DNA from 2 places in the Ferrimonas balearica DSM 9799 genome. Region 2 is predicted to be linked to the other one. Evidence: predicted binding sites of a transcription regulator. Region 2 holds the regulator's gene; the other holds the start of a gene.
What was found. Region 2 encodes NrdR, which represses ribonucleotide reductase genes. Its sites were predicted from a motif close to AAACACNANATNTNGTGTTT; they were not measured.

Region 1 (16,102 bases), 1.1 Mb from region 2:
TCAGGCTCTCTTCAAACTTGCCGTCAATCAGTACGTCCAGTTCAGCCACCAGCGCCTGCTGTGCCTCACTGAGCTGTTCCAGGGTGTAACCGGTCCAGGCCCAGATGTCCTTATCCGGCGCTTCTGCGCGTACCCGCCGCACCAGTGCCAGCACATCGGGCAGGTTGGCCGGATGCAACGGATCGCCGCCGGACAGGGAAAGGCCGCGCTTAGGGATGCGACTGTCGGTCAGATCCGCCAGCACCCGATCCGCCATGGCGGCATCGAAGGGGTGGCCGGAATCCAGGCGCCAGGTGCTCTGGTTATAGCAGCCGCGACACTGGTGCTCGCAGCCGGAAACAAACAGGGTCACCCGGGTGCCCGGGCCGTTGACCACATCCACTGGATAATACGCGTGGTAGTTCATAAGGCGTTTCTCAGACGACAACAGGCCCTGAGGGGATCAGGGCCTGATTCGGATTACATGTGCTTAACCCGACGTTTCACTTCTTCCTGCTTACCCGCATTAAACGGACGCGCATCGGGACTGCCAAGGTAACCACAGACACGACGGGTTACCGACACCTTGGCGGGGTCATGGTTGCCACAGCTCGGGCAGACAAAGCCTTTGCTGGTGCACTCGAACTCACCGGTGTAGTGGCACTCGTAACACTCGTCGATCGGGGTGTTGGTGCCGTAGTAGGGAACCCGCTCGTAGCTGTAGTCCCACACGTTCTCCAGCGCCTCAACGTTGTGCTGCATGTTGGGGTACTCACCGTAGCTGATAAAGCCGCCTGAGGTGATCGCCGGGTACGGCATCTCGAAATCGATCTTGTCGTACGGGTTCACCTTCTTCTCCACGTCGAGGTGGAAGCTGTTGGTGTAGTAGCCCTTCTCAGTCACACCATCAATCAGGCCAAACGCCTTGGTGTCGATGCTGCAGAAACGGGTGCACAGGTTTTCGCTCGGGGTGCTGTAGAGGCTGAATCCGTAACCGGTTTCCGCTTTCCACTGCTCAACCGCTTTCTTCAGGTACCGCACCACATCCAGCGCTTTGTCACGCAGCTGCTCGCTGTCGTAAACGTGGGTGGCATCACCAAACAGCGCGTTGATGGTCTCGTGCAGGCCGATGTAGCCCAGGGAGATGGACGCGCGGCCGTTCTTAAAGATCTCCGCCACATTGTCGTCGGCTTTCAGACGCACGCCACAGGCCCCTTCCATATAGAGGATCGGTGCCACCCGCGCCTTAACCCCTTCGAGGCGGTCGATGCGGGTCATCAGTGCCTTACGGGCAATGGCCAGACGCTCATCCAGAATGGCGTAGAAGCGCGCTTCGTCGCCCTGAGCCTCGATGGCGATGCGCGGCAGGTTCAGGGAAACCACGCCCAGGTTGTTGCGGCCTTCGTGTTCCAGTTCGCCATCTTTTTCGAAAGCGCCAAGGAAGGAGCGGCAACCCATCGGGTTCTTGAACGAACCGGTCACCTCGACCACTTTGTCGTAGTTGAGGATGTCCGGGTACATGCGCTTGCTCGCACACTCCAGTGCCAGCTGCTTAATGTCGTAGTTGGGGTCACCCGCTTTCTGGTTGTGGCCAGACTTAATGGCAAACACCAGCTTGGGGAACACCGCGGTTTTCTTGTTCTTGCCCAGACCCGCAATGCGGTTCTTCAGGATCGATTTCTGGATCAGGCGGGCTTCCCAGCTGTCACCCAGGCCAAAACCGAAGGTCACAAACGGGGTTTGGCCATTGGCGGTGTGCAGGGTGTTCACTTCGTACTCCAGCGACTGGAACGCGTCGTAACACTCTTTCTCGGTGCGTGCATTGGCGTAGGCGTGCGGATCCGCCACCTGCCACTCTTCACCGATGGCCAGATGTTTGTCGTAGCTGGACTTCACGTAGGGGGCCAGCACTTCGTCGATGCGGTTGATGGTGGTGCCGCCATAGATGTGGCTGGCCACCTGGGCGATGATCTGCGCGGTCACCGCCGTGGCGGTGGAGATGGACTTCGGCGTGTCGATCTCGGCATTGCCCATCTTAAAGCCGCCGGTCAACATGCCTTTAAGATCGATCAGCATGCAGTTGAACATCGGGAAGAACGGCGCGTAATCCAGATCGTGGTAGTGGATCTGGCCGGTTTCATGCGCTTCGACAACGTCACGGGGCAGGATATGACGGCAGGCGTAATGCTTGGCCACGATGCCCGCCAGCAGATCACGCTGGGTCGGGATCACCTTGGAGTCTTTGTTGGCGTTCTCGTTCAGCAGCGCGGAGTTGCTCTGCTCAACCAGACCACGGATCTCCTGATTCAGGCGGCTGGCCTTTTCACGGGCCAGATCGCGATCGTGACGATACTCGATGTAGGAGCGAGCGAGGTCTTTGTAAGGCCCTTCCATCAGCTGGTTCTCAACCGCATCCTGAATGCGGTTGATCGCCACCTCGGATTCACCTTCAAGTTGTGCAGCCACCGCCTGAGCAACACCAGCGGCATAAACCAGATCATCACAGCCCGCGGCAGTCGCTGCGCGCAGTACCGCTTGCTGGATCAATTCTGGTTTAAATGGCACGCGGCATCCATCCCGCTTAATCACAACAGGTCCCATCTCTTCACTCCTAAGTAAAGTAATAACGCCCAAAAAGCGGCACCCACATCTAGTGCGGGAGCCACCATCAAACACAATATATAGTGCATTTTCCGGCAAGTGGGCGGCGTCTACCGTGATCGAGATCAAGCTGACGTCTAACGGCTCACTTGTTGTTCAGGGGATTGATGACCGCCCGGAACCGGCCATTGAAGGCGGCGCACTGTACCCCAAAATCCGCCACTCAGGCACCACGAGAAATGGGATCCATGCCTCAGATCACCCCTTGAGAAAATCAAGTCCGATCTGAGATTGACGTTCCCTTTTTTTTCGCTCTTGGATAGGCTGGCAACCATGCTGAACTGGTTCACTCAATGGCGCGAAAAGCGCCTTCTCGCCGATCTGGATGACACCACCGTCAAACGGTGGCAAATGCGCATCGATCAACTGCCGATCCTCTCGGGACTCTCCCCGGCTGACCAGCGCCAGTTGATTGAAACCGGTTGGCGATTCCTCCACCAAAAACGCTTCACTCCAGTGGCGGACGCCAACCTCACCAATGAAGATTGCATCGATATCTGCCTGCAGGCGGCGCTGCCGGTTCTGACGCTCGGCGTTGACCAATACGGTCACTTCCACGAACTGCTGATCTACCCGGAAGAGTTTGTCAGCCCACGCCACTACATCGATGACAATGGCATTGAGCATCAGGGGATGGAGGAGTTGTCCGGTGAAGCCTGGGAACAAGGCCCGTTGCTGCTGACTCTGACCGAGCTGAGTCACAGCGGCCAATGGGACGGCTTCAACCTGGTCATTCACGAGCTGGCCCATAAGCTGGATATCGCCAATGGCGGCATCGCCAACGGCCACCCTAACCTGTCCCCGTCGCTGCGCCAGCGCTGGCTCTCGGTGTTTTCCGAAGCGTTCCAGGCCCATTGCATCGCAGTGGAGCAGGCCGAAGTGAAAGGCCACTGGCAAGGGGTGTGGGTGGATCCCTACGGGGCCGAAAGCGAAGCGGAGTTCTTTGCGGTGTGTGTGGAGGCCTTTTTTACTGACCCCATCTCACTGCACCACGGATTCAATGCGCTCTATCACTTACTGGCCGAGCACTTTAATCAGCATCCCCTGCCCCGGGCGCCACAGTGGTCGCCGTTACCGGGTGCGTAATCAGTGAACAGCCTCACGTTTTGAATTGGTAACGGTGGCGTAAACTGATGGAATCAAATGCAACTGATTCCTACTTCCATGCACAGTCATTCCATGCACCGGTGGCAACACAACCACCAATTTGCTCAACAACAGAAGAAAAACGAAACCCGCACCTGGTACGCCGTCCTGATCACCGCCGCCATGATGGTGATCGAAATCGTGACCGGCTATCTGACCGGCTCTATGGCACTGCTCGCAGACGGCTGGCACATGGGTACCCACGTCGCCGCCTTTGGCTTAACCCTGTTCGCCTATCGCTTTGCCCGAAAAGCCAGCAACGATCCCCGCTACAGCTTCGGCGCCGGCAAAGTGAATTTGTTGGCGGGTTACACCAGCGCTCTGGCTCTGGTGCTTGTGGCTGTCCTGATGGCAGTGGAGTCGATCGGACGCCTGATTGAGCCGGTCACCATCGACTACAACAATGCGTTGCTGGTGGCGGTGATTGGTCTGGTGATCAATCTGGTCTGTGCTTTCCTGCTGCATCAGGGGGAGGATCACGATCACCACCATCACCACCATCATCACGACCACGACCACGACCACGACCACGACCACGACCACCATCATGGTCACGGCCACCACGACCACAACCTTTACGCCGCTTACCTGCACGTGCTCGCCGATGCTTTGACCTCGCTGACTGCCATTGTCGCTCTGCTGGCCGCACGCTATTTCGATATGCCGGGTCTGGATCCGTTGATGGGCATTGTCGGCGCGCTGATCATTACCCGCTGGGGTTGGGGCCTGATCAAGGCAACCGGCCCTGCCCTGCTCGACCGCACCCCGGACAGCAAGCTTGCCGACACCGTTCGCCAATGCATTGAGGCGGATCGGGATAACCGCGTTGCGGACCTTCACCTCTGGCCCCTGTCCGGCAACCACTACGGCGTGATCGTCTCGGTGGTCACCCACCATCCCCAATCGCCGGAGCACTACAAAGCGTTGTTGAGCCATCTGCCCAAACTGGCCCACATCACCGTTGAGGTGCAAACCTGCAGTGAAACGCCCTGCCTGGGGTGAGCGCCAAAAAAGAGGAAGCCTGGGCTTCCTCTTTTTTATGGTGTCCGATGACGGATTTCCGGCTTACCAGCCCATCAGGGACATCATCCGTTGCGGGATCTCGATATTGTCCTGATAACCGATAAAGGCCTCCGCCCCGGCTCCGTATGCCATCACCGGCACATCCACCGCGGTGTGGCCACCGGTGGTCCAGCCGGTAAAACTGCGGTCGTTGATCACCTTAAGCACCGCCCGGCCCAGTTGGCTGTCGCCCTCGCCATAGGCTTTCTGCAGGGCAGCCAGCTCCGTATCAGTGAGGGCAAAGTCCACTTTTTCAGACCAGCGCGCAGACAGCTCCGTCACCGGTGCCGCCAACAGGGATTGGGTCAACGGAACAACGCTGGCATGAACCTGGGCGATCACCTCAGGCTTCCATTCGTAGACCCGATTGGCCCCCAGGGTCAGCCCCCCGGTGGAGTGATCAGCAGTGATCACGAGCAGGGTGTCCGGATTGGCATCCACAAAGGCTTTGGCCCGCTCTACCGCACCGGCAAAGTCATGCATCTCCGCCATAGCGCAGGCGATGTCGTTGGCGTGACCACACCAGTCAATCTGGCTGCCCTCAACCAGCAGGAAGAAGCCCTGATCCTGGCTCGACATCAGTGACAGGGCCTTGTCAGTCATCGCCACCAGGCGCTCCGGCTGGTCGCTGTCGATGGCGTGAGGCATCGCCACATCCGCCACCAGACCCATCGCGGGCAACTGGTTGAGCTGGGACAGATCTTCCATCGACCAGATCTGCTGGTAGCCCTGTTCCGCCATCTGCTCCGCCAGTCCACCCGGGTCACGGGAGAAGTAGCGCTGACCGCCACCGAGGATCAGGTCGAGCATGGTGTTGTCCGCGATCCGTTGCTGCACATACTGCTCCGCAATCGCGTCATACATTTTGCGGGACGCGACGTGGGCCACAAAGCCTGCCGGTGTGGCATGGTTGACCTGAGAGGTGGCGACCACACCGGTAGACCAGCCCTGCTTACGGGCCTTGGCCAAAATCCCCTCCACCGGCAGTTTCTGGCCATCGACGCCAATGGCGCCATTGTAGCTTTTCACCCCTGCAGCCAGTGCCGTGGCGGATGCCGCAGAATCGGTCACCCAGGTGTTGTCATCCGGATAGGTGGCCGCCATCCCCACCAACAGTTGGTCAAAGACGGTGGGGGTCACTTCGGAGCCCGCCTCACCGGCGAGATAGTAGCGGTACCCGGTGGTAAACGCCGGGCCCATCCCGTCGCCAATCATAAAGATGATGTTCTTCGGGGTCTCGGGATCTGCCGGGGCCTGGCTGGCACAGCCTGAAAGCAGAGCAAGCGCGGCAGCAACTGCGCTGAGGGGGCGGTAAATCGACATGTAAATCCTTGTCTTGGTTCTGTTCCGTCTGGGCGCAGCCTATCCCACTCCGGTGACAAGATAAAGTCACCAGCGGGCCGGTTTTTGCACCCGTCTGCTCAGTTACGTACAGTGAACCCAGTTCCCAGAAGTCAGGAGTGGCGATGAAGTATGGGTCGGGCGTTTTGGTGTGGCTGTGCGCCACACCCGCGTTAGCCAGTAGTGGTTACTGGGCCATGGACAACGACGTCGTGGTCAAAACCGATGGCGATTACACCAACGGCCTGTTTCTGGGCCACATCAGTGCACCGGGCAGCGAACTGCCCGCCCCACTAAAACCGTTTGCCCGTCGCATTCCTGACCACCAGGTCTACTGGCACGGCGAACTCAGCCAGAAGATGTGGACCCCCTCCGACCTTGATCCCGAAGATCAGTCCTCACTGGAGCGCCCCTACGCCGGCACCCTGTTGGCTACGGTGGGGCTCGGTCAGGAATCGGAAAACCGGGCCGACCACTACGGCGTCAGCCTTGGGGTGATAGGCCCCGCCTCCGGTGCTGAGGCGGTTCAGCGACAAGTGCATAAATGGCTCGGCAATACCGCCCCGGATGGCTGGGACCAGCAGATTGAGAACACCCCGCTGATGCAGCTCTCCTGGCTGCAGAGTCGACGGGTGTATCAGGTGGACTGGGACAGCACGGGCTGGGACCTGCTGCTTCACCCCCGAATCCAGGGCGGCAACCTGCAGAGTGAGGCCGCCATGGGGTTCAGCATGGGCTGGGGCAATGAACTTGGCGCCCTGCGCGGGCGTCACTGGAGCCAGGGCCCGGTTGCCGGGCCGGGACGTGCTGGCTGGACTCTCTATGCGGGCAGCGAAGTGCGCTACCGCCTCAATGACATCACCCTGCAGGGGCCACGGCCCGACGACGCCCCCGATGTGAGCCTGGCCCACTGGCAGGCCGGATGGGCGGTCGGCCTCCGTGGCCACTACCGGGGCTTCGGCGCCAGTTTCAGTGTGCAGGGGGACAGCGCGGCCTACCGTGACGCCTCGCGGGATTGGACCAGCTACGGTCGTCTCGCCTTCTACTGGAATTACTGACCCCCATTCATGCCGTCGCTTGGGATTCGCCGTCGGCTGTCGCTACACTGAGTTCAAGAAGTTAGTGATGAGACAGGCGTTTTGACCACACCACAAGGGCAGTTTGCCACCCTCGTTGTTGAGGGCCGGGCTTTCTTTATCGGCGATCTTCACGGAGAGCGCCGCCAACTGAGCCAATTGCTGAATCAGGTTAACTTTGCCCCGGAGATGGGCGACCGGGTGATCTGCGTGGGTGACCTGATCGATCGTGGCCAGGATTCACTGGCCTGCCTGGATCTGTTGGAGATGCCGTGGTTCTACTGCGTTCTGGGCAACCACGAAGCGATGTTGATGGACGCCCTGTCCGGCGATCAGGAGAACCTGAACAGCTGGCTGCGCTGTGGCGGCAAGTGGTACCTCGACCTCGACGAGCCAACGCAACGAGCGATGATGGTAAAGGCGGAACGGCTGTTACCCGCCCTGCCCTTTGGGCTGGAAGTGCAGATCCCGGCGCTGGACGCCCGCATCGGCGTTGTTCACGCCGACTGCCCCGGCGACAGCTGGGATGCTTTCCGGGAAGCGTGCCAATACCCGTTAAACCGTTTCCAGCAGTTTGACTGCCTGTGGAGCCGCGACGTCCTGCGGGAGATGGGCAAAGGGGAATACCCCGAGCCCCTGCCCGGGATTGATGCATTGGTGATGGGACATACGCCACTGCAGAATCTGCGCAGCCACGGCAACCGGGTCTGGCTGGATACCGGCGCCGGCTATCCCCAGGGCCGGTTATCCCTGCTTAATGCTGAGCAGATCCTCGAGCTGGTCCGCTGAGGCGGGCCAGATACAGGGAGAGCCCGGTCGCCAACACTAATCCCACCGCATCTGCAGCAAGGTCCCAGATGTCCAGGGTTCGGTTTGGGTTCCACGCCTGTGTCATCTCTTCTGCCACCGCGAACAGCGCCACCAGAATCGTACCCCATTGCGCCCAGGCCCCAATCGAGAGGGCACGCCAACCCAGCGCCCAGTTGAACAACAAGGTCAGCAGGCCATACAGCCCGATATGACCCCACTTATCGCCGTAGGGCAGTGTCCGGACGATGCCGAACCACTGCGCCACTTCGCCCCGATTGGCGAGGGCGATTACCCACAACAGAAATCCCAGAAACGCCAGCGCAAGGCCCCATTTCAGCAGGCTTCTAAACGGCATCCCTGCCCCCTTTCCAAGCGTTGTTACGCTTTTGTCATAAAGAGCCGCAGGGTAACCTATTAGCCTGATGGAACATAGCGCCCGCGCACCCTATGCAAGGAGAGACGGCTTGAGCCTGGAACTGGATACCCCGAGATTGACCCTGCGCCAATGGCGTGACCAGGACATTGATGCCTATGCCGAGGTATGTGGCGACGAAGAGGTGATGCGCTATCTCGGTGGCCATACCCTCAGTCGGGAGGACGCCTGGCGCCATATGGCCGTAATGGCGGGGCACTGGCAACTGAAAGGGTTTGGCCACTGGGCCGTTGAACACAAAGCCACTGGCGCCTGCATCGGCCGGGTTGGCTTTCTGCAGCCGGAAGGCTGGCCCGGTTTCGAAATCGGCTGGTGCCTGTCCCGGGAGTATCAGGGTCAGGGGCTGGCCAGCGAAGCCGCCAGAGTGGCGCTGGACTGGGCCTTTTCTGACCCCAATCGACAGGAGGTGATCAGCATCATCCACCCGGATAACCTGGCGTCGAAACGGTTGGCGTTGGCACTGGGGGAGCGTTATTGGCGCGACGAGGTGGTGCGGGGTTTTGAGGTGGAGATCTACGGCATCACCCGCGACCAATACCTGGAGAGCGCGCGATGAGCTGCCGCCTGGCTCTGATCTGGCTGATGGCCCTCGCCCATATGCCGACCTACGCGCAAGCGCCGTTTGAACTGCGCGCTGAACCCTGGCGTTCCGACTTTGAGGTACTCAGCCAGGACACCCAGTCACTGCGGTATGCGGGCACCCTGCGCCTGGCCCCGCCAAAGGGCCTGCCCAGCCACCGCGGCTCCTGGTCGACACTGGTCTACCTGGGCAGCCATCTCGGTTTTCAGGCCACCTCAGACCGCGATGGGCATTGGCTGAGCTTTGATGTGGAGATTGAGGAGGGTGAGCTGTCCGGGGTTCAATATCGCGACCACGGCCAGATCCTCGACCCAAATGGCATCGGACTGAACAACATCGAATCCATGGTGATCGCAGGCGAGCTGATATTGGTCGGGCTGGATGAAAGCCCGGTGCTGTATCAGCTCGACCGCCACCGCCGTCGTGCCATCCCCCGTTTTACTCTGCCCGATTATCATCCGGCAGGAAACGATGGCATCGAAGCGATCGCCGTGGTTCGGCCGTTCGGGCCGCTGCTGCCCATTTCAGAGAAATCCCATAATCACGATGATCGATCCCGCCGTGCCTGGCGTTTGCAACCGGGGAAGGACGCTGAACCGATGTCTCTGCCACTGGCCATCAGCGCCGCCCCGGTGGATGCCACCGAGTTGGCAAATGGCGACGTGGTATTGCTGCATCGCCACTACCAGCGCGGCATCACCACCATTGGCCTGAGCCACTACCCGGCAGGCGCCTTCACGGCGGAAGATGGGCCCGGCGGGCGACCACTGTTGCTGGCCCGCAGCCACCAGTTGCTGCAGGCGCTGGACAACTTTGAGGGGATTGCGGCCTTTGAACGGGATGGCAGACAGTACCTGCTGCTGATCTCCGACGACAACATCGATTGGCAGAAGCCAGGGCGACAAAACACTCTGCTGATGCTGATTGAATGGCTACAATGAATTTTTCAGCGAACACTTGTGCGCCCAAAGGGGGGACTGTTAGGATGACGGCACAGAATAAAAACTCTAATGGAACTACCGACCCTATGCAGATCCGGGCTTACTCTATCGGCGAAGAGATCGCCAACGCCGTGACCCACGGGCTGGGCGTCGCCGCCGCCATTGTCGGGTTAACTCTGATGCTGAACAAAGGCATTCCGGTGTTGCCCGCCAGCGGCATCGCCGCCATCAGCGTTTACGGCGCCACCCTTATTCTGATGTTTCTCTGCTCTACCCTGTACCACAGCATCCAGCATGAGCCCGCCAAAGCGGTGCTTAAGCGACTGGATCACTGCGCCATCTACCTGTTGATCGCCGGCAGCTATACCCCCTTGATGCTGATCGCCCTGGACAACAGCGCCTCACACCTGCTGCTGGCCTTTATCTGGGTTCTGGCCGCCATGGGCGTATTGTTCAAAGCTCTGTTTGTACACCGCTTTAAAAAGCTGGCCATGGTGACCTATCTGGCGATGGGCTGGGCCAGCCTCGCGGTGATCGTAGAACTCTACGCCGTACTGCCCACCGCGGGCTTTATCCTTTTGCTGGCCGGTGGCCTGAGCTACAGCCTCGGCACCCTATTCTATGCCGCCAAGCGCTTCCCCTATACCCACGCGATCTGGCACCTGTTCGTACTCGGCGGCGCGGTCTGCCACTGCCTGACCATCGCCCTGTACGTTATCCCCTGACTTCCGAACCGCCAGACTTGCCGACAGCGCCTGTGGTGACAGGTCGGCCGGTCTGGCGGCATCGCCCTGACGATAGTCACACACCCCTTCGGGAAAGATCCGCTCAAGCTCCGCCCGGTGCGCTGCCATTCGGTCATCCTGATACAGCCCCGCCTCCAACGCGTCCTCCACCGCAATTCGATGACACTGGAATATCGCACCGAGCCAGGGGCCGCCGGCCTGGATTCGGGCGTTGGTATAGGCCGGGAACTCGACGGTACAGTGGCCGCTTTCACGGCCATTCCAGGGGCCATCCCACACCGCTTCGCCCCGCGCAATCACGCTGCCATCCGCGGCAAAGCACTGGTCAGTCAGGTCCGCAGGTTTGCCTTCACCCCGCTGGCGCGCCTCCAGCCACCGCTCCATGGCATCAAAGGCATTAGCCATTGGTGTGTGGGCCTTGTCCGCCACCCAGATAAGCTGGTTGTCATAATGGCCGTGCCACTGCTGGATCCGGGCGCGGGCTTCAAATGAGGCGGACAGGTGGTGCATGTCGAGCTGGTCTTCCAGATAGTGGCGCAGATCGATCACCGGCAACGGGTTGTAGCCGAGAAACACCTGACCGCTGCGATAGGCCCGCTCAATCGCCACCGGGTCGCCTTCGGTACGGCGGGCAAACTCACCATCATGCACGTTGTGATTGCCCCACAGCGTCAACCACAGCGGCAGCAGTTTGCCCAACGGCGCCCACAGGGTTTCCGCTTCCATCTGCCCGGCGGGTACCCAGCCGCCAATGCGCTGATTCAGATGAAGGAAGGCCCGCACCGACAACTGGCCCTGCTGCAACGCCGCCAGACCATACTGCACGCCGCGATTGTCCCAGGTGGTTCGGGCAAAACCGTCCTCGTCACGCCCAAAGATCTGGTGCAGATCCTCCCAGTAGCTCCAGTGCCGTCCCTCCACCACGTCATCATGAAACATTGGCCGGATGTAGCCCTGGTGGGGGTTGTGGATCAACGAGGACAAACCAAACCAGCCATTGATGCACTCACTGGAGCCGGATGGCCAACGGGGCCAGCGTCCCTGCAGCAGCTGATTCAGCGGTTCCAGAAACGGCGCCCGCTGGTCAAACCCCGCGGCCGCGTTCAAGCCCTCTACCGAAGGACGCACGTCGAAGTTCTGCCACAGCTCCGGCTGGTCAGCCCGAAACGCGTAGTAGGTGTTGAGCAGGTCACAGTCGAGGCCATAAAGCGTCTGGCTCAACATATCCGGATAGGCATAGAGCGCCAGCGCACCATCAATCACGCCACTGCCGTTTTGCATCATCAGGTATTGGGCCAGGCCACCACCGGATCCACCAATGCCAATGGTGTAACGGGGCGGGCCGTACAAGCTGACAAACTGCCGTTTAACCCGACGTGCGGTGTCCTCCGCCAGCAGCATGTTGTAGGTGTACGCGGTTTTATTGCCGGTGGAGCTGATCACCGCATAGCCGCGACGCAACTGCTGCAGGCGCTTGGTCAGAAAGCCCGCCGGGCGCAGCCGGCCCTGGCGAAATCCGATGCCGCTGCCGCCATGGAACTGGTAGATCAGGCGACCATTCCAGTCCGGGGTATCAGTGCGCCCCGCCCCGGGCCGATAGGGCATGGCGATGTAATAGGGGTAACGATTGATGGTGCCGGTTTCGAGTCGGTACAGCTCCGGCACCGTTTCACCGCCCCGGTCAACAAGGGCGATGTCGCTCTCATCCACCTGTTCACTCCATGGCAAAACCCGGCCCTTGGCATCGACATACCAGTAACTGAGGGCGGTTGGCAGCTGGCAGTCCCGGGCGTAGCCAATCACCTGGTCGGTCAGCCCGCTCTCATCTTCGGCATAAACCGGCACGCCGTCCCCACTGAGGTTATCCACCAGCGGTTGGCCAAGACTGGAAAAGTGGGTCATGCAGAAGAAGGGGTATTGGCGGGCACCGGCATAAAGCGGCACCACCGGGCCGGTCTCCCCAAGCGCGATGGGAAAGGACGCGGTTTCCGGGGGGCGTTCAGTCAGCATCAGGTGACGTTGAACATCCAACGGAGGGGGGTCATTCAGGTGTTCAGGCACCTGCCCGACCTGATGCCGAACGTAGGGATGGGTAAGCTGCTTGTATTGGCCCCAGCACACCAGCCCGACTACCAACAACAACAACGAGAGCACCACCGCCAGAACCACAGGTTTCATGGGCACCTCCTGCGATCCAGTATAGGCACGCCATGTTAACGGAATGATCCTGTTCATCGTTGATTCGGCGCAATTTGATGCCAAAAGTTTTTGTTGGCAAAGACTTATAGGATGTGACAACCTTGAGGTGGCGAATTAATGTGCCATACTCTACGGCGCAACGTTTGTGTCGGCGAACGCAGGTCGTCTCGTTCGCGCCGTCGTTGTCAGGTTTAAGGAGAGGATATGAAAGCTAAACTGTTTATCGGTCTTGCCATGAGCGCCCTGCTCTTCGGTTGTGCCAACACTTCTGAGCTGGAAGCTCAGGTTCAGTCCATGTCCAATAAAGTGGACTCTCTGTCTGATCAAGTTGGCGCACTGCGTGCCGACCACAGCCAAATGAACAGCGATATCCGCGCTGCTCGTGCCGCTGCTGAAGATGCCCAAGCCGAAGCCGCTCGCGCTAACGCTCGCATCGATAACATGGCCACCGGTTACCGTAAGTGATAGGGGCTTTCTTCCCCGGCAAAAAGGGCACCTTGAGGTGCCCTTTTTTATGCGTTTTTTCCGGCTTTGGCCGCGACTCAGTTCACCATCATCGGCAATCCGCGCTGTTCACGCAGCAGGGTTTGGATCTTGCTGTCGTTCAGCTCCGGCGCGCTCAGTACCTTGACTTGCTCGGCGGAAAGCTCCAGGGTCTTGGCGCTCTTATCCAGCTCTTCATTTTTGCTGAGCGGCTCATGCACCTCCAGGTAGAGCCCGTTAGGTTCACCTGAAATCTTGATAGGCTCATTGATGATGCGGACCGGTTCCCCCACCCGCACCAGCTCGAACAGTTCTTCGATGTCGTTAGGGCGCATCCGGATGCAGCCGGCGCTGACCCGCATGCCGATGCCAAACTCGTGGTTGGTGCCGTGGATCAGGTATTCGCCATTACCGTAGGAGAGGCGCAATGCCCGATGTCCCATGGGGTTATCCGGTCCGGCGGGCACCACACGAGGCAACTCGATACCACGCTCCTCCAGCCACTCCTTGCGGGTGTTGGCCGTCGGCGTCCAAGTCGGATCCTTAATGCGTTGGCTGATCTTGGTTTTAACCAGAGGGGTTTCACGCCCTACCCGGCCGATGCCGATGGGATAGACGTAGACCCGCCCACGAGCGTTATCAAAATAGTAGAGACGCAGCTCAGCAAGGTTGATCACCACACCGCGACGCTCCACGTCCGGCAGCAGCATCTGCGACGGCAGGGTCAGGGTGCTGCCGGTGGGCGGCAGAAAGGGATCAACGCCGGGGTTCGCGGCCATCATCGCCAGCAGCCCCATATCGTACTGCTGGGCCACATGGTCCAGCGACTGGCCTTCAGCCACTCGGTGTTCCATCGGGAAACCGAGCAGCCGGCTGCCCTGCGGCGGGGCCGAATAGATGGCAGCCTGAGCAGAAAACCCGAGAAAAATCAGCAGTGAAATCAGAACGCGCACGCGATTCCTCCTAGACAAACGAGGCGACATCATACCTACCTCCTCGCTGGATAAAAAGTCGACTGAGTCCAGTCCCACAGATCCCATTCAGATCACCGGGGTTTTCACCGCATTATCCTCCCCGGTGATGGGCTTTATGTTCAAAAACTTATAGAAGATCACGGTGGCATCAAACCGCCCATCTACGCTGCGGGCAAAGTGAGGTATCTGGCCCGCTTCCACAAACCCAATGGATTGGTAAAGCATAGAGGCCACATCCCCCAGCCGGGTGTCCAGCACAAGCAACAACAAACCACACTGTTGGGCGACCTGCTCCAGGTGGGCCATCAGCGCCCTTGCGATGCCCCGACCCCGGTGATCGGTTCTGACCATCAGCTTTTCCACCTCACCGCGGTGACGCCCGTTTCCCTTCCGGCACAGCGACAACTGAACGGCGCCGATGACACGTCCACCCTCGTGCGCCACAAACAGCTTCCGTTGGCCTGCACCAAGCCCGGACTCAACATCCGCCCAGTATGCTGTTGCTTCAGCCGATGTGATCGGTGGCAAAAAGCCGATTAACGCCCCACTGGTGACCGCATCAACAAGCAATGCTTGCAGCGCACGCTCCCTGCCCAGGGTGGTTCTCAACTCCACGATCTTCACGCTCCGTTTCCTCCGCTTAGTGGTCTTGAAGAACGGGATGGCTCGCCCTGTTATGGTGCATTGATGCCCATCGCGTCCCGATGGCGAACACAGACGCAATTACCAGGCCAATGAAAACTCTTTGAGGCTGAAACAAAAAAACGGCCCCGAAGGGCCGTTAACACACTGTGTCAGGATTGCCGTTTACTTCTTAACGAAGGCCGCGGCGTTTTCACCGGCCATGCGACCGAAGGTCACGATGTCGGAGATGGCGTTACCACCGAGACGGTTGGCACCGTGTACCCCACCGGTCACTTCACCGGCAGCGAACATGCCCTTGATCACTTTGCCTTCGGTGCTGACCACTTCACCGTGGTTGTCGATCTTCACGCCACCCATGGTGTGGTGAACCGCCGGAGTCACTTCAATGGCGTAGAAGTTACCCTGGTTCAGGCTGCGCGGCATGTTCGGACGAGCGAAGTCGCCATCTTTGCCTGCGGCCACAAACTCGTTGTAACGAGCCACGGATTTCTCCAGCTCAGCACCGTTGATGCCCAGGGAGTCACCCAGCGCTTTCAGGCTGGAGTTGCTCGGCACTACGCCCAGTTCGATGTAACGCTCAATCTTCTTCAGAGAGTGACGAACAGAATCATCGAAGATCAGGAATGCGGTTTTGCCGGTCTGCTCCAGAATGGCGGCAGAGGCTTTGTCACGAGTGGTGATTTCGTTGACGAAACGGTCACCTTCACGGTTCACCAGGATGGCACCGTTACCACGAACCGCTTCGGTCACCATCACGCCGCCCGCTACGGACAGGGTCGGGTGAGCCTGGATGTACTCCAGATCCTTCATCGCTGCGCCAGCGTTGGACGCTACGTCCAGACCGTCACCGGTTGCGCCCGGGTGGTTGGTGGCAGCAAAGCCTTTCAGCTTCGGATCCAGTGAGGCAACACGCTCGTTGTTACGGGCAAAACCACCGGTAGCAACCACAACCGCATCCGCTTTGATCCAGTAGTAGCCAGTGTGGCCACCTTTCACCAGAACGCCGCGAACCTGGCCGTTGTCGTC
Region 2 (16,102 bases):
TCTGACTCTGGTGGAAACCCTGAGCCGCAAAGACGTCGACGCCATTAAGGGTCTGCGTAAAGAGCTGCGCGAAGAGGGTGTCTCCAACATCGGCGTCTCCCTGAGCGAGGAGTAAACCCGGGTGAACCGCAAAAAGAAGGTCAAGCAGACGCTGCTGAAACAGGCGAAGAAGGCGCGGGCCAAAAAGGCCACCAACCCAAACAAGCCACGTTACATCTCCAAGGCCGAACGGGCCGAGCAGGAGGCACAGGCGCAAGCCAACGTGGAGAGCACTCCGCCTGAGACCGACTCAGAGCAATAAAAAAGGCCGCCCGATGGGCGGCCTTTTTCGTCTGAGGTGGCAGGCGCTTACAGCAGCGCTGCCGCCAACTGCACCACGCCAAGGGCAAACACCCCGGCCAGCACATCATCAATCATGATCCCCAGACCACCATGGACATGCTTGTCCAGCAGGCGGATGGGCCAGGGCTTGAGGATGTCGAAGAAGCGGAACGCCACAAACGCGCCCACCATCCAGGGCCAGCCGGCAGGCAGCATCGCCATGGTGATCAACATCCCCACCACTTCGTCCCAGACAATGGCAGGGTGGTCGTGGGTGTTCATATCCTCTGCGGTTTTGCCGCACAGGTAGATCCCCACAACCCCCATCACCGCAGTGATGCCCAGGTAGAGTGGCAGACTGAGGTCGGCCATCAGAAAGTAAAACGGCAGGGCCGCCAGCGTTCCCCAGGTTCCCGGCGCTTTACGGGCCAGGCCAAGGCCAAACCCCACCGCCAGGAAGTGAACCGGGTTAGCCAGTCGCAAACCGGGTAAACGCTCGGCTACGCGGCTCATTCTGACTCCTTAAAGTGATCGTATCCCGACAGGGTCAGCTCAACCGGCTCACCCGCGTTCTGGTAACGAATCGCCTCACCGGCCACGATCTGGCCGATGCAGGTGTGATTGATGCCGGTTTCCGCCAGCGCAGTCGCCAGCGCGCCCTTCTCCGCCTCAGGGACGGTGAACAACAACTCGTAATCCTCGCCGCCAGCCAGGGCCAGCTCCAGCGCCTGCTCCGGCGTCACCACCGACTTCAGCACCGCAGACATCGGCAGTTGGCTCAGCTCCACCTGGGCACCCACGCCGGAGGCCTTAAGGATGTGGCCCAGATCGGACGCCAGTCCGTCGGACAGATCCATGGCACTGGAGGCGTGGTGGCGCAGGGCGCGCCCGGCCAACAGCCGAGGCCGGGGCCGCAGGTGACGCTCAGTCAGGTAATCACGGGACTCGTCGTCGGCCTCCAACTGCCCCAACAGGCAGCGCAGACCGGCGGCGCTGTCACCGAGGTTACCGGTGACGTAGATCCAGTCGCCAATCCGCGCCCCGCTGCGCAACAGGGCTTTGCCCTGGGGCAGATGGCCGTGGACGGTCACGGTCAGGCTCAGCGGACCACGGGTGGTATCTCCACCCACCAGCGCCACGCCGTAGTACTGGCAGATCTCGTGCAACCCATCGGAGAAGCGCTCCAGCCAGGCCGGATCTTCCCCGGGCAGCGTGATCGCCAGGGTCATCCAGGCGGGCTCAGCGCCCATCGCAGCCAGATCACTGAGGTTCACCGCCACCGCTTTGTGGGCCAAGTCCGCCGGATCAATCTCCGGCAGGAAGTGGGTACCACACACCAGGGTGTCGGTGGAGATCACCAGTTCACTGTTGGGGGGCAAAGCGAGGAGTGCGCCATCATCACCGATCCCTTTCAGCACATCCTTTCGGTGTACCGGGCGGTCGAAGTAGCGCTTGATGACATCAAATTCGGAACCCATAAAACGCGACACGGCCACCTGATGTGGCCGCGCTCCCTGTCTTCCTATCCGCTTAACGTCGGAGGGAAATGGCCAACTTGTCCAAAACCCCGTTGACGAACTTGTGGCTCTCTTCCGCGCCAAAAGCCTTCGCCAGCTCAATGGCTTCGTTGATCACCACTTTGTAGGGGACATCGTCCCGGTGCAGCAGTTCAAAAGCCGCCAGGCGCAGAATGGCCAGCTCAAGCTGATCCACCTCTTCCACCAGGCGAGCCAGGTTGGGTTTCAGCCGGGCATCCAGGTTGGATGACTGGGAAACCACACCGACCAGCAGCTCACGGAAGTAGCCCAGATCGGCCCCTTTGGTGTCCTGCTCGGTGAGGAACTCATGCTCAATATCGGCAACAGCATTGCCGCTCATTTGCCAGGAATAGATGGCCTGCACCGCCAAACGGCGGGCCTTACGACGCTCGGAAGGCTTCACAAATTTCTCCGGCCTTAGGCCAGTTGATTAAGGACGTTAACCATCTCCAGCGCGCCCAGTGCGGCTTCGCCGCCCTTGTTACCAGCTTTGGTGCCAGCGCGCTCGATGGCTTGCTCAATGGTGTCGGTGGTCAGTACCCCGAAGGAGACCGGAGTATCAAACTCCAGCATCACCTGGGCCAGTCCTTTGTTGCACTCACCGGCAACGAAGTCGAAGTGCGGAGTGCCACCGCGGATCACGGCGCCCAGGGCGATGATGGCATCGAACTCCCCTTTGGCGGCAACGCGGCGGGCAGCCAGCGGCAGTTCAAACGCACCCGGTACCCGAACAACAGTGATGTCTTCTTCGTTTACCTGACCAAACCGCTTGAGGGTATCGATCGCGCCTTCCAGCAGGCTGTCAACGATAAAGCTGTTAAAACGGGAAACCACAATAGCGATCTTAGCGCCTTTGGCTTCGATGTTGCCTTCGATTACCTTCATCTTCATTTCCGTAGTGTTTTTTCTGTGCCCCACCAGTGGGGGGCAAAAAAGTGGCGTAATGATAGCACAGCGGACGCGCAATCCCAGCGCCCGCGATGGCCGTTATTCTTGCACGTATTCGGTCACTTCCAGTCCGAAGCCGGACAGGGCGTGGTAACGCTTGGGCCCGGACAGCAGACGCATGCGGGTCACACCGAGATCCGCCAGGATCTGGGAGCCGACGCCGACGGTGCGGGACGCGCCCGCGGCCTTACGGGGAACCCGCTGGCCCTGCTGCTCCTGGGACAGGATTTGCAGCTGCGCTTCGAGGGTTTCGGCGCCCTGTTCGCGTCCCAGAATCACCAGCACACCGCCTTCCTCAGCGATGCGGGACATGGCGGTATCCAGCGGCCAGGCGCTGTCGCCGAGGCTGCCCAACAGGTCTTTCATCGGGTCATGCAGATGCACACGCACCAGGGTGTTGTCGCCGATCGGGCCTTTGCACAGCGCCACATGGAACTGACCATCGATGGTGTCGCGGTAGCCCACCAGCTCAAACTCGCCATGGCGGGTCGGCAGGGTGCAGCTCACTTCACGGGTGATGGTGGTTTCGTTGTGGTTGCGGTACTCGATCAGGTCGGCAATGGTGCCGATCTTGATGCCGTGCTCGGCCGCAAACACTTCCAGCTCAGGACGACGGGCCATGGTGCCGTCTTCGTTGAGGATCTCAACGATAACCGCCGCGGATTCGAAACCGGCCAGACGGGCCAGATCGACGGACGCTTCGGTGTGGCCGGCACGGTTCAGCACGCCGCCATCTTTGGCACGCAGCGGGAAGATGTGGCCCGGCTGCACCAGGTCGCTGGGCTTGGCGTCCTTGGCGACGGCCGCCTGAATGGTGCGGGCGCGGTCTGCCGCGGAGATGCCGGTGGTCACCCCTTCGGCCGCTTCGATGGAAACGGTAAAGGCGGTGCCGTACTGCTCGGTGTTGTTGGATACCATCTGGTACAGGCCCAGACGGTCACAGCGTTCAGCACTCATCGGCATGCAGATCAATCCACGGCCAAAGCGGGCCATGAAGTTGATGGCGTCGGGCGTTACCGCCTCAGCGGCCATGATCAGGTCGCCTTCGTTCTCCCGATCCTCATCGTCCATCAGGATCACCATCTTGCCCTGACGGATGTCCTCGATAAGTTCGTTGATCGTATTCAGTGCCATGACTGTGGTCTTCCTCAATTACTTCATAAACCCGGCTCGGGCCAGCATCTCCAAGGTTAACCCGGAGTCGGTCTGAGTTGGGGCCGGTTGCATCAGACGTTCCAGGTAGCGGGCCAGCAGGTCCACTTCCAGGTTAACGCGATCTCCCACCTGCAGATCCAGCAAGGTGGTTTCCTGGGCGGTGTGCGGCACGATGGTCAATCGGAACCGTGCACCGTCCACTTCGTTCAAAGTCAGGCTGACACCATCAATGGTGACAGAGCCTTTATGGGGCAGGTAGCGAGCCAGCTCGGCCGGCGCCTGCAGCCAGAATTCAATGGCGCGGGCGCGGTTCTCCCGGGCCACCACTTCGGCACTGCCGTCAACGTGACCGCTGACCAGATGACCGCCGAGGCGGGTGGAGGGGGTGACGGCCCGCTCCAGGTTCACCTTATGCCCCACCGCATAGTGGGGGAAGTTGGTCAGGGCCAGGGTCTCAGCACTGACGTCGGCGACGTAGTGCTCGGCGCCCTTCTCCACCACGGTCAGACAGACGCCGTTGGTGGCAATACTGTCACCCAGCTGGACATCCTCCATCGGCAACTTGCCGGTGGCCACGGTCAGGCGCAGGTCGCCGCCGCGAGGCTCCAGTTTGCGCAGGGTTCCTACCGCTTCGATGATGCCGGTAAACATTTATGGCTTCTCCTGGCGGGTCAGAATCAGGCGCAGATCCGCGCCCACCCGCCGTACATCCTGAATTGTCAGCGAGGGCACTTCGGCCATCGTATCGACACCCGGCAGAGCCAACAGGCCCCGGGCCTCGCTGCCCATCAACTTCGGGGCCTGGTAGAGCCAGAGCTCGTCCCACAGCCCGGCACTGATAAAGGCGCCCGCAAGCGCGGAACCGGCCTCCACCAACACCTCGTTAATCTGCTGTCGGCCCAGCTCGTCGAGCAGCGCCGTCAGGGCGACTTTGCCCTCACCATTATCCGCTGCCGGCCAGACACTGACCGACGCAGGCCAGTGGCAATCATAACCGCGCAGGCTGGCCAGCATCAGCGGCCCGTCGCTGTCGAGCAGCTTCAACGGCGGCGCCAGTCGCGCCTTGCCATCGACCACCACCCGCAGCGGCTGCTGCAGATCGGCCTCACTGATGCGGCTTTGCCAGTGGCCGAGTTCCGCGTGGCGCACGTTCATGCTGGGGTTGTCCGCCAGCACGGAGTCGGCCCCGGTGATCACCGCATCACTGATGGCGCGCAGGCGCTGCACATCAGCGCGGGCCTCGGGCCCGGTGATCCACTTGGATTGGCCATTGGCCAGCGCGGTACGACCATCCAGACTGGCCGCCAGCTTAACCCGCACAAAGGGCCGTCCGGTGCGCATCCGCTTCATAAAGCCGGGGTTCACCGCTTCAGCCTCATTCGCCATCAGGCCATGCTGGGTTTCGATCCCGGCCGCTTCCAGCATCGCCAGGCCCCGACCTGCCACCTGCGGATTGGGATCCACCATGGCCGCCACCACGCGGGCAACGCCTGCGTCGATCAGGGCTTGGGAACAGGGGGGAGTTCGGCCGTAATGGCTGCAGGGTTCAAGGGTGACGTAGGCCGTAGCACCGCGGGCCTTATCCCCCGCTGCACGCAGGGCATGCACTTCGGCATGGGGACCGCCAGCACGGATATGGAAGCCTTCACCCACCACCTCTCCGTCGCGCACCAGCACGCAGCCGACGCGAGGATTGGGACGGGTGGTGAGCTGGCCGCGACGGGCCAGCTCCAGCGCCCGCGCCATATGGCGGGCGTCATCGGTTGAGAACATCAACGTTTTTCCAAACTGGCAATGGCTTCGCCAAACTGCGCCAGATCGTCAAAGGCCCGGTAAACGGAGGCAAACCGAATGTAGGCCACCTTGTCGAGTGTCGACAACTGCTCCATCACCAGGTTGCCCACCAGCTCTGAGCCCACTTCACGCTCACCGGTGGCACGCAGGGAGGATTTGATCTTGGTGATCGCCTGCTCAACCTGCTCGGCCCCAACCGGACGCTTCTCCAGCGCTCGCTGGATGCCGCGCCGCAACTTCTCTTCATCAAAGGGCTGGCGGGTGCCATCGGATTTAATGATTCGCGGCATCACCAGCTCGGCGGTTTCGAACGTGGTGTAACGCTCGTGGCAGGTCAGGCACTCGCGACGACGGCGGACCTGATGGCCATCCGCCACCAGCCGGGAGTCGATCACCTTGGTGTCAGTGGCGGCACAGAAGGGACAGTGCATTGCTCCTCCAACGATTGGGGAATGGGATTACCGCGGATTTAACTGTCGGCAAAGCATATCGAAAATTCCGCTTGGGGTTAACACGCGGCTACGTAAAAGCCCGCCAAAATGGCGGGCTTGGTCACGCTCTGGAAACGGAATCCTTACGCGTACACGGGATGACGCTGGCACAGCTCCAGTACTTGCTGCTTAACGCGCTCTACCACGGCCTCGTCACCGAACTGGTCGAGGATGTCGCAGATCCAACCGGTCAGCTCGCGGGATTCACCCTCAGTGATGCCTCGACGGGTCAGTGCCGGGGTACCGATACGCAGGCCGGAGGTCACGAAGGGGCTGCGCGGGTCGTTCGGCACGGAGTTCTTGTTCACGGTGATGTTGGCGCGGCCCAGGGCGGCGTCAGCGTCTTTACCGGTGATGTCCTTGTCGATCAGGTCGAGCAGGAACAGGTGGTTGTGAGTACCACCGGAAACCACCTTGTAACCGCGGCTGATGAAGGTTTCCGCCATCGCCTGGGCGTTCTTCACCACCTGCTGCTGGTAGGCTTTGAACTCCGGCTGCAGCGCTTCTTTAAAGGCAACGGCCTTGGCGGCGATCACGTGACACAGCGGGCCACCCTGACCACCGGGGAACACCGCGGAGTTCAGTTTTTTGTACACCGCTTCATCACCGATAGCCGACAGGATCAGACCGCCACGGGGGCCGGCCAGGGTCTTGTGGGTGGTGGTGGTCACCACGTGGGCGTGGGGCAGCGGGTTGGGGTAAACGTCAGCGGCAATCAGACCGGCCACGTGGGCCATGTCGACAAACAGGTAAGCCCCCACTTCGTCAGCGATCTCGCGGAACTTGGCCCAATCGATCACACCGGAGTAGGCGGAGAAACCAGCGATGATCATCTTCGGCTTGTGCTCCAGTGCCAGGGCACGCACTTCGGCGTAGTCGATCTCACCGGTTTCCGGGGTGATGCCATACTGCACGGCGTTGTAGATCTTGCCGGAGAAGGAGACGTGGGCACCGTGGGTCAGGTGACCACCGTGGGCCAGGCTCATGCCCAGTACGGTGTCGCCGGGCTCAAGCAGGGCCATAAATACAGCGGCGTTGGCCTGGGAGCCGGAGTGCGGCTGAACGTTGGCGTAATCGGCACCGAACAGTTGCTTGGCGCGCTCAATGGCCAGCTCCTCTGCCACATCAACGTGCTCGCAACCGCCATAGTAACGCTTGTGCGGGTAGCCTTCAGCGTACTTGTTGGTCAGCTGGGAACCCTGAGCTTCCAGCACACGGGGGCTGGTGTAGTTCTCAGAGGCAATAAGCTCGATGTGCTCTTCCTGGCGCACCTTTTCAGCTTCCATCGCGGCAAACAGTTCCGGGTCAAAGTCGGCGATGTTCATCTTTCTATCCAGCATCCGTCTCTCCTGGGCGGTGTCATCTGTGTAGGGGGTTTGGTTGGCGCCACAGTGTACTCCCATGCCGACGCCAACCCAAGCTTTTGAGACCCCGGTCACACTGATAAGACCATAACGAGTGAATGAAATCCCTTTTCTTAAAGGCACAAAAAAACCGGGCCTGGGCCCGGTTTCTTCTTAACCACTCGCTCAGAAGCGGTAGTTCACATTGAGGTTCACGTAGCGACCCGGCTGGGTAAAGTTACTTTCCGGCGCGCCCATGTTGTCCATCAGGTACTTGGATTGACCCGCCACATCAGCGTATTCCACGTACTCTTTGTCGAACAGGTTGAACACACCAGCGCGCAGTTTCCAGTTGCTGGTCAGCTCCATCGCCATGGTCAGGTCCACAACCGCATAGCCAGCGGTGGTGTAAGCCTCGTTGTACTCCGGCTTATAGATGATGGAGTCGTCCGGGATGATCACCATATCGGTCACGCGGTCCATGGCACCGGCCATGCGAACCACACCACCAAACTGGGTCGGGATGCCGGCCAGGTTGGTGTAGGCGTTGGCCCCCACGGTCACCTTCAGCGGGCTGATGGTGTTGAGGTAGTTGCCCTGATCGTCCTTACCGTAGGTGTACGCGAAGTTACCCCACAGCTCGAAGTCGTCAGTCAGCCAGTGGTTAACCTGACCTTCAATGCCGTAGATCTCGACACGGTCTCGGTTCATATAGTCGTACTGCAGCGCCAGCACCGGATCGTTCTTGTTCGGGTCCTCACACCAGGGGCCGAAGATCGGGAACGGCATGCCCCAGCTGGTCGGGGTACACATCGGGGCGTCGTGGAACTCCCAGTCGATGTAGTCCTTGGCCTGGGTGTAGAAACCGGTCAGCTCGTAAGAGGTGCTGTGGTGGTTACCGCGAACGCCCAGCTCGATGGTGTGGGATTTCTCCGACTCCAGCTCGTAGTTCGGCATGATCTCCACAGGGAACGGCATACGACCGTCCTGGATCTCCAGCTCACCCCACTTTTGGTCCGGGGTCGGCATCTTGTAGCCGTAGGCGTACTGGGTGTACACGCTGACCGCGTCAGTCAGGTGATACACCAGGCCCAGCTTGGGTGACCAGAAGCTTTCGCTCATCTGTTGGAAGTCCGCCGGATCACGGCCGGCCTCTTCCGCCATCTGGGCGTCCGGGGTGTTTCGGTAGTAGTCGTAACGCAGACCCGCCACCACGTTCAGCTTGCCGTCCAGCAGGCTGATGTCGTCCTGGAAGAACGCGCCCACCCGCAGGCTGTCGGTGTCGGCGAAGGCGAACTGGTCTTCACCCACCCAGGCACCGTTTTTGCCGGGGGTGTAGTAGGTACGGTGGCGCTGCATGGTGGAGGACTCAACGTCCAGACCGAAGGTCAGCTGGTGGCCGTAGCTGTCGCTGCCGATGTACTTACCAAAGGTGCTGGCCAGACCGATCCGGGACTCCTCAAAGTTGTAGTCACGGTACTGGGTCATGTCACCGCGCTGATCGTCGGTCACGCTGAAGTAGTCGCGCTGTTCCTGCTGGTCGGTAAAGCCGTAATACATCACGATATCGAGGTTATCGTGCAGGATGGTGGCCTTATCGGAGCGCAGGCGCAGGGAGCTGTTAAACGCCTGGGTGCGACGGTCGATATCGCGGTCTTCGTTGCGCACGCCGTTGTAATCACGCTGCTCCCAACGGTCGAGCTGCTGGTCCAGATAATCCAGAGTCAGCTGGATATTGGTGTAATCGTTAACCAGGTATTTGCTCTTAAACAGCACGCTGTTGTTGATCAGGTCGCTGTCCGGCAGGGTTTCATCGTAGTTCTGCTGCTCTTCGCCGTTACGGTGCTGCACGGTCAGCAGATTTTCGAAGTCGCCGTAAGCGGCCGCACCGGTAAAGCCGGTAGACCACTCATTGTTCATGCCGGTGTAGCCGGCATTGGCGGAAAAGTATTTGTCGTCACCGAGCAGGTAGTCGGAGGCGTCTTTGGTGGTCATCACCACCACGCCACCCAGCGCATCGGAGCCGTACATGGTGGACGCTGCGGCTTTCACCACCTCCACCTGCTTGAGGGTTTCCACTTCCGTCAGGCCACGACCTGTCCCTTCCGCGCCCGGACCCAGCGGTGACGCGTACTGGTTGTTCACCCGCACACCGTCTTTCACCATCATCACCCGGTTGCCACCGATACCACGGATGGTCACGGAGGTCGGTTTGCCGGCGCCGCCTTTCACATCCACGGCGGCCTCATTGCGGAACAGTGAGGAGAAATCGGTACTCATATTGCGCGCGATCGCTTCTTCGTCGATCACCACAACGGAACCGGCAACCTGGTCCAGACTCTGCTCCAGACGGGAGCCCGAGACCACCATAACCTCCTGGGCCTGGCGATGGGCCGGCACCTCGGTTTGGGACTCTTCTGCCGCGACCGGCGCTGCCATTGCAGACACCACGGCCAGGCTGACCAGATTAAAAGGAAGGGACTTCATCGTGTAAACCACCCTGTCGTCATCAAGAATTAAATGATAATGATTCTTATTTTTTGAATTTTAAGCGGGAGGGAGTGTATCAACGGGCAACAGGGAAAAAGGTGCGGAGGGTCTCGTTTTAATAAGGTTTCAACGCATTTGTTGTGCATTTTTCATCCACTTAACTCCTATAACATGCACTTTCACCGGGGTTCGGCGACTTAGCCTCACAAAACCGCTGAAAATCCTACTGTGGTCTCAGCCAGGGCGGGGCCCAAAAATCCTCGGTATCACGCCAGCACACACCAAGGCCGGATTTGAGGTACAATCAGCTTCCTGTTTTTCACACAAGCTAATCCCGGAAATGGCTCAGTTTATCTACTCCATGCTGCGCGTGGGCAAGGTGGTACCGCCCAAGCGCCATATCCTTAAAGACATCTCTCTCTCCTTCTTCCCTGGCGCCAAGATCGGTGTTTTGGGTCTGAACGGTGCCGGTAAATCCACGCTGCTGCGGATCATGGCTGGCGTTGACACCGAATTTGAAGGTGAAGCCCGTCCTCAGCCCGGCATCAAGGTGGGTTACCTGCCGCAGGAGCCGCAGCTGGACCTGTCCAAGACCGTCCGTGAGGTGGTTGAGGAAGCGGTTTCCGACGTGAAAGGTGCACTGACTCGCCTGGACGAGGTCTACGCGGCCTACGCCGACGAGAACGCCGACTTCGACGCCCTGGCCAAAGAGCAGGGTGAGCTGGAAAACATCATTGCTGCCAAAGATGGCCACAACCTGGAAAACGCCCTGGAGCGCGCTGCCGACGCCATGCGTCTGCCGGCCTGGGACGCCAAGGTTGAGCACCTCTCTGGTGGTGAGCGCCGCCGTGTTGCCCTGTGCCGTCTGCTGCTGGAAAAGCCGGACATGCTGCTGCTGGACGAACCGACCAACCACCTGGACGCCGAGTCCGTGGCCTGGCTGGAACGCTTCCTGGTGGAATACCCGGGCACCGTAGTGGCCATTACCCACGACCGTTACTTCCTCGACAACGCCGCTGGCTGGATCCTGGAACTGGACCGTGGTGAAGGCATTCCGTGGGAAGGCAACTACTCCTCCTGGCTTGAGCAGAAAGAGGCCCGTCTGGAGCAGGAAGCCGCTCAGGAGAAGGCCCGCATGAAGTCCATCCAGAAAGAGCTGGAATGGGTTCGTCAGAATCCGAAAGGACGTCAGGCCAAGTCCAAGGCCCGTATGGCCCGCTTCGAAGAGCTCAACAGCTCCGATTACCAGAAGCGTAACGAGACCAACGAGCTGTTTATCCCGCCGGGCCCGCGCCTGGGTGACAAGGTGCTGGAGATCAACCACCTGACCAAATCCTACAACGGTCGCGTGCTGATTGATGACCTCTCCTTCACCCTGCCCAAGGGCGCCATCGTCGGCATCATCGGCCCGAACGGCGCCGGTAAGTCCACCCTGTTCCGCATGCTGAGCGGTCAGGAGACGCCGGATTCCGGTGAGATCGTGCTGGGTGATACCGTTCAGCTGGCGTCCGTGGACCAGTTCCGCGACAGCATGGACGACAGCAAGACCGTGTTCCAGGAAGTGTCCAACGGTCAGGACATCCTCAAGATCGGCAGCTTCGAAATCCCGGCCCGTGCTTACGTCAGCCGCTTCAACTTCAAGGGCACCGACCAGCAGAAGCGCGTCGGCGAACTGTCCGGTGGTGAGCGTGGTCGTCTGCACCTGGCCAAGCTGCTGCAGGCCGGCGGCAACCTCTTGCTGCTCGACGAACCGACCAACGACCTGGACGTGGAAACCCTGCGTGCACTGGAGAACGCCCTGCTGGAGTTCCCGGGCTGCGCCATGGTGATCTCGCACGACCGTTGGTTCCTTGACCGTGTGGCCACCCACATCCTCGACTACCGTGACGAGGGCAAGGTCAACTTCTTCGAAGGTAACTTTAACGAGTACGCCGACTGGATGAAGAAGGAACAGGGCATCGACATCAGCGAACCGCACCGTCTCAAGTACAAGCGCATCGACTGATAGCGACACCGATAAAAAAAGCCGGGCTAAGCCCGGCTTTTTTTATCCAGTTGGCCATGCCGACTCAGGGTTCCAGTGGCCGCCGGGAGAACAGTTCGCCATCGCACTTGGGACAACGCGGCAGGGTGTCCGGGTGGAAGAAGGACATGCTGTGGCCGCACTGGTCGCACACCAGCTCACCTAACCCAACCACTTCTCCGGCCTGGAAGGTGCCGTGGTGGCGTAACTCCTCATTCAGCTCGTGCCACTCCATCTGGCTGCGATCGGTGATCTCCACCAACCAACTCCAGATGCTGTTCTCCAGGCCGAGGGTAAAGACGCTGTCGGTTTCCGGCTCGTCACCGCTCTCCAGCTGACGCGCGTATTCCGCCAAATCCCGTCGCAAAAACTGCTCCACCAGGTCCATCTGTTGGTCGCTCAGGGTCGACTCCATGGCCAGGTAGGTGCGGCTCTGTTTCAATACCGCGTCCAGCTGTCCCAGGGTCAGGTCCGGGTCATCCCGGTAGCGGCGTTCGATCTCGCTGAGCAGTTGTTCGTATTGTCGGATCATCGGGCTAGATTCCATCCCCATAATGTCCTCCTCAGGCTGATGAGGGATAAGCGATTCTGTTGAGCTTAAACCAGTTATCGCATAAGGCGACGTTAACCGCACCCACCCCGGCGCGGAAACCGGGCCGTAAAGACCACCTTCAAACCAAAGCCTGATCCCAGATCAAGTAAATGGCAAACAGGGTCGGCGAAGGGATTGCCGGGGCGTTGACGACGCGCCCCGGGGCTGGTCATTATTGTGCGGATCGGGCCCTCCCCGAGGGGCCGCACTGATGGCCTTTCTGCCCGCACTGGCGCCCGCCGCTGGGCACGGTTCCCCCACCGCCATGGAACCGCACCGTTCGGGCCTTGTTGCCATTGAAGCTCCTGCGTTATTCTATGGAGATCGCCATTGGGCCAATTCAGGCCCAAACCTCAAATTTCAATCTTGGATTCCCGACGTGCCGATGCAAGAGCAATACAATCCCGCCCAGATCGAATCCCAGGTGCAGAAGCACTGGGACGACAACCAGACCTTTGTTGCCAAGGAAGACCCGAGCAAGGAGAAGTTCTACTGCCTCTCCATGTTCCCCTACCCCAGCGGTCGACTGCACATGGGCCACGTTCGCAACTACACCATTGGTGACGTGATCAGCCGCTTCCAGCGTCTGCAGGGTAAAAACGTATTGCAGCCCATCGGCTGGGACGCCTTCGGTCTGCCGGCCGAAAACGCCGCGATCAAAAACAAGAGCGCGCCGGGTCCGTGGACTTACGAAAACATCGAATACATGAAAGGCCAGCTGAAGATGCTGGGCTTTGGCTACGACTGGAGCCGTGAACTGGCCACCTGTAAGCCGGACTACTACCGCTGGGAACAGTGGTTCTTCACCGAGCTGTACAACAAGGGCCTGATCTACAAGAAGACCAGCGCCGTGAACTGGTGTGAAAACGACCAGACCGTACTGGCCAACGAGCAGGTGGTCGACGGTTGCTGCTGGCGCTGTGACACCCCGGTGGTGCAGAAGGAGATCCCGCAGTGGTTCATCAAGATCACCGACTACGCTGACCAACTGCTGTCCGACATGGACCAGCTGGAAGGCTGGCCGGAGATGGTGAAAACCATGCAGCGCAACTGGATCGGCCGCTCCGAAGGGATCGAAATGACCTTCGATGTGGACGGCATGGACGAATCCTTTGCTATCTACACCACCCGTCCGGACACCGTGATGGGCGTGACCTACGTGGGCATCGCCGCCGGTCACCCGCTGGCCGAAAAAGCCGCCGAGTCCAACCCGGAGCTGGCCGCTTTCATCAACGAGTGCAAAAACACCAAGGTGGCGGAAGCTGAGCTGGCCACCATGGAGAAGAAAGGCGTGGCCACCGGCCTGTACGCCGTGCACCCGCTGTCCGGCCGCAAAGTGCCGATCTGGGTCGCCAACTTTGTGCTGATGAACTACGGCACCGGCGCCGTTATGGCGGTACCGGCACACGACCAGCGTGACTACGAATTTGCCACCAAGTACGGCCTCGACATCGAAGGCGTGATCAAGCCGCAGGACGGCGAGCTGGACATCTCCGAGCAGGCCTACACCGACAAGGGCATCCTGTTTAACTCCGGCGAGTTTGACGGCCTCGACTTCGACGGTGCCCTGAACGCCATCGCCGAGAAGCTGGGTGAGCTGGGCAAAGGCCACAAGACCACCAACTTCCGTCTGCGCGACTGGGGTGTGTCCCGTCAGCGTTACTGGGGCGCGCCGATCCCGATGGCCACCCTGGAGAACGGCGAAACCGTCACCATCCCCGCCGAAGACCTGCCGGTTGTTCTGCCGGAAGATGTGGTGATGGACGGCGTGACCAGCCCGATCAAAGCGGACAAGTCCTGGGCCCAGACCACCGTCAACGGCCAACCGGCGACCCGTGAGACCGACACCTTCGACACCTTTATGGAGTCCTCCTGGTACTACGCCCGCTACACCAGCGTTGGCACTGATGACCAGATGCTGGACCCGGCAAAAGCCAACTACTGGCTGCCGGTAGACCAGTACATCGGTGGTATCGAGCACGCCAACATGCACCTGCTCTACTTCCGCTTCTTCCACAAGCTGCTGCGCGACGCGGGCCTGGTTAACTCCGACGAGCCGGCCAAGCGCCTGCTGTGTCAGGGCATGGTGCTGTGTGATGCCTTCTACTACACCGGCGAAAACGGCCAGCGTGTCTGGGTTGCCCCTACCGACGTGACTCTGGAGCGCGACGGCAAAGGCAACATCATCAAGGCCACCGACGCCGACGGTCGTGAACTGGTGCACGCCGGCATGACCAAGATGTCCAAGTCCAAGAACAACGGCATCGACCCGCAAGAGATGGTGGAGAAGTACGGTGCGGACACCGTGCGTCTGTTTATGATGTTCGCGGCACCGCCGGAACTGACCCTGGAGTGGCAGGAGTCTGGTGTGGAAGGCGCCCTGCGCTTTCTCAAGCGTCTGTGGAAGCTGTCCCACGAGCACGTGGCCAAAGGCCCGGCGCCGAAACTGGACATCGCCAGCCTCAACAACGATCAGAAAGCGCTGCGTCGTGCCCTGCACCAGACCATCGCCAAGATCACCGACGACTACGGCCGCCGTCAGACCTTCAACACCGCCATCGCTGCCGTGATGGAGCTGATGAACAAGCTGACCAAAGCGCCGCAGGAGAGCGACAACGATCGCGCCCTGATGCAGGAAGCGCTGGATGCCGTGGTACTGCTGCTGTACCCGATCACCCCGCACACCAGCCACGCGCTGTACCTGGCCCTGGGCCACAGCGGCAACGTCGACGAAGCCCAATGGCCGGTTGCCGACCAGGACGCCATGGTAGAAGATGAGAAGCTGGTGGTGGTACAGGTGAACGGTAAAGTGCGTGCCCGCATTACCGTGGCCGCCGACGCCACCCAGGAGCAGGTTCAGGCCATCGGCCTGGCCGAGCAGAACGTGGCCAACTTCACCGACGGCAAGACCATCCGCAAGGTGATCTACGTGCCCGGCAAGCTGCTCAACATCGTCGCCAACTAAGCGCAATTCAGGCACCCTACGGGGTGCCTTTTACCATAAGGAGATGAAGGTGATCCGACGCCTTCTTACCGTATTTACCCTGTTCGCTCTGCTCGCCACCAGCGGTTGTGGTTTCCGCCTGCAGAGCAACTACCAGTTCCCGGAAGAGCTGGCCCAGATCCAACTCAACAGCGCCGACGACCAGGGCGAACTGCACCGCCTGGTGAAAGAGCGCCTGCGCCTCGCCAACATTGAGGTGGTCGAGGACGACACCGCCCCGCGCCTGTGGCTGGGTCAGGATCATCTGGAGCGCTCCACCCTGTCGCTGTTCCCCTCCGGCCAGGTTGCCGAGTACGAGCTGATCTACTCCGTCACCAGCTCCATCACCGTCGGTGAGCAGGCGCCCCAGAGTTTCAATATCGAGATCCGTCGTGACTATCTCGATGACCCCCGTACCGCACTG

Region 1: the regulator NrdR is predicted to act here: its motif matches at 2,650-2,669, upstream of nrdD (anaerobic ribonucleoside-triphosphate reductase).

What each region holds. Positions count from the first base shown of each region.
Region 1 is NC_014541.1:2,022,566-2,038,667, reverse strand. It holds gene nrdG (anaerobic ribonucleoside-triphosphate reductase-activating protein) at 1-406, opposite strand, end outside; gene nrdD (anaerobic ribonucleoside-triphosphate reductase) at 460-2,580, opposite strand; gene FBAL_RS09210 (M90 family metallopeptidase) at 2,914-3,726, shown strand; gene dmeF (CDF family Co(II)/Ni(II) efflux transporter DmeF) at 3,784-4,788, shown strand; gene FBAL_RS09200 (alkaline phosphatase) at 4,852-6,171, opposite strand; gene FBAL_RS09195 (lipid A deacylase LpxR family protein) at 6,315-7,247, shown strand; gene FBAL_RS09190 (metallophosphoesterase) at 7,329-8,054, shown strand; gene FBAL_RS09185 (VanZ family protein) at 8,020-8,430, opposite strand; gene FBAL_RS09180 (GNAT family N-acetyltransferase) at 8,540-9,064, shown strand; gene FBAL_RS09175 (esterase-like activity of phytase family protein) at 9,061-10,029, shown strand; gene trhA (PAQR family membrane homeostasis protein TrhA) at 10,116-10,754, shown strand; gene FBAL_RS09165 (DUF6351 family protein) at 10,644-12,953, opposite strand; gene FBAL_RS09160 (Lpp/OprI family alanine-zipper lipoprotein) at 13,179-13,439, shown strand; gene FBAL_RS09155 (L,D-transpeptidase family protein) at 13,517-14,410, opposite strand; gene FBAL_RS09150 (GNAT family N-acetyltransferase) at 14,498-15,055, opposite strand; gene FBAL_RS09145 (flavocytochrome c) at 15,239-16,102, opposite strand, start outside.
Region 2 is NC_014541.1:903,277-919,378, reverse strand. It holds gene FBAL_RS04335 (YjaG family protein) at 1-115, shown strand, start outside; gene FBAL_RS04330 (DUF2986 domain-containing protein) at 122-301, shown strand; gene FBAL_RS04325 (phosphatidylglycerophosphatase A family protein) at 349-834, opposite strand; gene thiL (thiamine-phosphate kinase) at 831-1,799, opposite strand; gene nusB (transcription antitermination factor NusB) at 1,852-2,262, opposite strand; gene ribH (6,7-dimethyl-8-ribityllumazine synthase) at 2,277-2,744, opposite strand; gene ribBA (bifunctional 3,4-dihydroxy-2-butanone-4-phosphate synthase/GTP cyclohydrolase II) at 2,847-3,941, opposite strand; gene FBAL_RS04300 (riboflavin synthase) at 3,960-4,613, opposite strand; gene ribD (bifunctional diaminohydroxyphosphoribosylaminopyrimidine deaminase/5-amino-6-(5-phosphoribosylamino)uracil reductase RibD) at 4,614-5,735, opposite strand; gene nrdR (transcriptional regulator NrdR) at 5,735-6,187, opposite strand; gene glyA (serine hydroxymethyltransferase) at 6,331-7,587, opposite strand; gene FBAL_RS04280 (TonB-dependent hemoglobin/transferrin/lactoferrin family receptor) at 7,777-10,077, opposite strand; gene ettA (energy-dependent translational throttle protein EttA) at 10,421-12,085, shown strand; gene FBAL_RS04270 (zinc ribbon-containing protein) at 12,150-12,656, opposite strand; gene leuS (leucine--tRNA ligase) at 13,081-15,660, shown strand; gene FBAL_RS04260 (LPS-assembly lipoprotein LptE) at 15,710-16,102, shown strand, end outside.